Regions from separate parts of the Halomonas sp. A3H3 genome, predicted to be linked through region 2. Evidence: predicted binding sites of a transcription regulator. Region 2 holds the regulator's gene; the other holds the start of a gene.
The links. Region 2 encodes LexA, which represses DNA repair genes until DNA is damaged. Its sites were predicted from a motif close to TACTGTNTANNTANACAGTA; they were not measured.
Positions count from the first base shown of each region.

Region 1: HALA3H3_RS18280 (PA0069 family radical SAM protein) is a predicted target of LexA. The motif match lies at 839-858, and genes of this name have one in related genera.

Region 1 covers NZ_HG423343.1:4,046,983-4,049,185, forward strand. The annotation lists gene HALA3H3_RS18280 (PA0069 family radical SAM protein) at 1-823, opposite strand, end outside; gene HALA3H3_RS18285 (SDR family oxidoreductase) at 993-1,724, shown strand; gene HALA3H3_RS18290 (DinB family protein) at 1,785-2,203, shown strand, end outside.
Region 2 covers NZ_HG423343.1:4,325,162-4,327,364, reverse strand. The annotation lists gene HALA3H3_RS19630 (TetR/AcrR family transcriptional regulator) at 1-261, opposite strand, end outside; gene lexA (transcriptional repressor LexA) at 529-1,209, shown strand; gene HALA3H3_RS19620 (energy-coupling factor ABC transporter permease) at 1,218-1,889, opposite strand; gene purU (formyltetrahydrofolate deformylase) at 1,914-2,203, opposite strand, start outside.

The DNA of each region.
Region 1 (2,203 bases), 280 kb from region 2:
CAAACAGCGGTGCCACTTCATAGGGTAAACGTAGCAGCATCCAGGCGGCGGTTCTCGCCCCTGCACGGCTGGCGGCTTCCAAGAGCTTTTCGATTTCATGATCGGTTAGCCCCGGAATAACCGGCGAAATGAGCGCACCAACTGGAACACCTGCGGTATTCAGTTCACGAATGGCCCGCAAGCGCGCCTGAGGTGATGCCGCCCGTGGTTCTAATGTGCGTTTCAAGTTGGCATCCAGGCTGGTCAAACTGACAAACACGCGCACCAGCCGGTGTTCGGCCATCTCTGCCAGAAGCTCTAAATCGCGCAGCACTAAGGTGCTTTTAGTCACCAGCGTTACCGGATGGCGACACTCCAGTAGCAGCTCCAGCAGGCGGCGAGTGGTTTTGTAGGTAGCTTCTAACGGTTGATAACAGTCGGTGTTGCCGGAAAGGTTGATCGGGCGGCACACGTAATTAGGGTGGCACAGCTCTTCGGATAACCGCTCTACCAAGCCGCTGCGGGCAATCAGCTTGGTTTCAAAATCCAGCCCTGGGGATAAGTCCCAGTAGGCGTGAGAAGGACGGGCATAGCAGTAAACGCAGCCGTGCTCACAGCCGCGATATGGGTTCAGCGAGCGATCAAAAGGTAAATCTGGTGAGCGATTCCACGACAAAGCACTTTTGCTCACCTCCTCACGCACTTCGGTAGCGATAGTCGTAGAGGCCTCTTCCCGCCACCAGCCGTCATCTTCCTCCTCGCTGCGGGTAGGCGCAAAACGATTGTGCGGATCGTACGTTGCCCCGCGACCCTTATAGGAGCTTGGTGTTCCAAGAGATGTCATGGTTCACCTCTTTTGATATGGTTTTATATACAGTAGTTGTAAGGTGGCAAGAAATCAATAGCCAGTCAATTAATTAACTTGCAGTAGCTAAAAGGGCGCTACCCAAAGAACTATCGTGGGTTTAATGTGCAAGGTGGGTTTGTGACTAAAGAGCCAGCGAGGAAACGTTATGTCGAAAGTGGTCATCGTGACAGGGGGAAGCCGAGGTATCGGAGCGGCCACCGCAAAATTGCTAGGCGCAAAAGGCTATGCAGTGTGCGTGAACTATCTTGCTAATAGGGAGCTGGCAGATGATGTGGCTGATTGCATTATTCGAGCGGGTGGTCGAGCGTTTGCCTGTCAAGCGGATGTTAGCAGTGAAGCTGACGTTATCCGCCTGTTTGATGCAGCAGAAGAGCGCTTTGGCAAGGTGACACATTTGGTTAACAATGCAGGCATTCTGTTTACTCAATCCAAGCTGGTCGATATCGACCTTGAGCGCTTCAACCAAGTGCTTAATAGCAATGTGGTCAGCTGTTTTCTGTGCTCCAGAGAAGCCGTCAGGCGCTTCCCAGCAGGTAGTGCAATCGTCAATGTCTCATCGCTTGCCTCGCAAACAGGCTCGCCCTTTGAATATGTTGACTACGCTGCATCGAAAGGTGCCATGGATACCCTAACCAAGGGGTTGTCTCGCGAAGTTGCTGGCTCGGGGATTCGTGTTAACGCCGTTCGCCCCGGTTTTATCTACACTGATATGCATGCCGATGGTGGAGAACCAGGGCGGGTTGATCGTTTAGCTCCCCAGATTCCTATGCAGCGTGGCGGTAGCGCTGAAGAAGTGGCTAATACCATCGCTTGGTTGCTCTCGGACGAAGCCTCTTATGTAACGGGGTCATTCATTGATGTAGCAGGCGGGCGGTGATGCTGTTCTTCCCCCATATTTCAAACGTTCTAAATAGATGCTGCTTTTGGGTCTTAACTCATGACACTTCAACAACACTTCGAACAGTTAGCCACTTATAACCAGTGGATGAACACTAACCTCTATGATGCCGCCGGTAAGCTGAGCGCCTCTGAACTAGCTGAAGAGCGTGGAGCGTTCTTCGGCTCGATTTTTGGCACACTGAACCACATCGCGGTAGCCGACACGATTTGGCTCAAACGGTTTGCAACACACGCCTCTTCTTCCGCAAAGACGCTTGAGGTAATGGTGGCACTACCTACGCCAGAGCGTCTTGATCAGATTCTCTTTGATGACTTGAAGGGATTGAAAGCGCATCGCCAATGGCTCGATACCGTGATTATTAACTGGGTATCGGCGCTGACAGACGACGATTTGAGTACCACGCTGAGTTATCACAACATAAAAGGAGTGGCCTCAAAACGGCGCTACTCAAGCCT
Region 2 (2,203 bases):
TTCCAGCGGGATAACGCGCCCGGCGTGTTGGCCCTCGAGCTCATCTAGAGCAGTATGAAAGCGCTGACTAAACGGATCCAGGTAGCGGGCAAAAACGGCCTGAATCAAGGCTTTTTTGGAACCAAAATGGTAATTAACAGCGGCTAAGTTAACCCGCGCTTTGCTAGTGATGTTGCGCAGCGAAGTTTCAGCAAAACCCCGCTCTGCAAACAGCACCTCGGCGGTGTCGAGTATACGGGTCACCGTATCAGATTGAGCCATGTCGCTCTCCAGGGAAACAGTTGTTTAAAACATAGCAAAATACTATGCCATAACGTAGGCGGGCTCAACGCTTGATTTATTGACAAAATGTGACGTATTAAATAAGCAGAAACTTAGTTTCAAACGATTAGAAAAATTGCATAGACATCGGCAATAGGCACTGACAAGCCATATACTGGACAGAGGAACATACTGTATACTTAAACACTTATTGATTAAGTCGACATTTAACTTGTTACTGTCTATTCACTATTTATGGAGTCTGGTATGTCGCGTCCGCTAACCGCTCGCCAACAGCACGTGTTTGATTTTATCGTTAAGACCATGGGCGAATTTGGCTACCCTCCTACCCGCGCCGAGATTGCCAAAGCACTTGGCTTCCGCTCACCCAATGCGGCTGAAGAGCACCTGCGCGCGCTGGAACGCAAAGGTGTTATTCGCATTATCCGCAACACCTCTCGCGGCATCCGCCTGCCCAACCAGGAACCTCAAGAAGTCCTGGATAGCGCAGTCACCGCCTTACCCACAACCAACGTGGAAGCCCCACCCACTGGCCTGCCTGTGATCGGGGAAGTAGCTGCCGGCAGCCCCATTTTGGCCGCCGAACATATTGATCGCTACTGCCCGCTACCGGCCGAGTACTTCACTCCCAAAGCTGACTATCTGCTGCGCGTACGCGGCCTTTCCATGAAGGATATTGGCATTTTGGAAGGTGATTTACTGGCGGTTCATCGCACTGACCGGGTTCGCGATGGCCAGATCGTGGTTGCCCGCCTGGACGATGAAGTAACGGTTAAACGCTTCAAACGCCAGGGGCACCAAGTGACGCTGTTTGCAGAGAACCCTGATTTTGCGCCCATTGAAATCGACCTGCGCTCTCAAGCGCTCGATATTGAAGGCGTTGGAGTCGGCGTAATTCGTGGTGGCAACGGCCAGGCACTCGGCTAATAAATCCGCTACTGCAGGTCGATATAGCGGTGGTCATTGAAGGTGGCCACCCAGTTTGGGTGATAGACCAGCAGGATGCTCAGCAGCATGCCAGTAATAAATGCCTCTGAAGGCATTAGCAGTGGTAAAAAACGCGCATACTCCTGGGCGAGATAGATCGCCTCAGGGTCTGTACCCGCGACGATAATCAGCACTACCGCCGCCAAGCCTCCTCCCAGCGTTGCCAGCGCCGCGCCAAAAAAGCCGCAGGCAAACAGAAATACCATCAAGTTATCCGGCAGGCGGCGATCTACCAGCCGCCATACCGTGCCAATAACGGCCGCCGGGACGATCCCGGTAACCAGCACATTTGCCCCCAGCAACATCCACTCATTGCTGCCAATCACCACCATGGCAATGTTGATCAGCACGTTGCTAATCAGCGCTAATGGCGCTTTAAAAACGAGTGTCATCAATACTGTAAAAACAAGGTGTAGCGTTAGCCAATCAACAGCCTGGGCACGAAGCTGCCACATCAGCATCACCGCCAGCGTAGCACCCAGCCAGCGGTGCTGAAGCGCTGAATCCGCTATCAACACCTGCCAGGGCCGCCCCCAAAGCGCCCATGCGATCACTGCTAACGAGAGTAGCCAGGTGAGCAGCAGCGCCCAGGGCGCTAATACACTTTGCGCGAATGACATGGCTGCCTCTCAGGTTGATGAGCGTTAGCTAAATACCACTGTCTTGTTACCGTGCACCAGCACGCGGTCTTCCAAGTGCCAGCGCAAACCGCGAGCGAGCACGGCTTTTTCTACATCACGTCCAAAGCGCACTAAATCCGTGGGTGTATGGCAGTGGCTAACGCGATGGATATCCTGTTCGATGATAGGGCCTGCGTCGAGTTCCTCGGTCACATAGTGGCAGGTAGCGCCAATCAGCTTAACCCCCCGCTGGTAGGCCTGGTGGTAGGGCTTAGCCCCGGCAAAAGAGGGCAAAAAGCTGTGGTGAATATTGA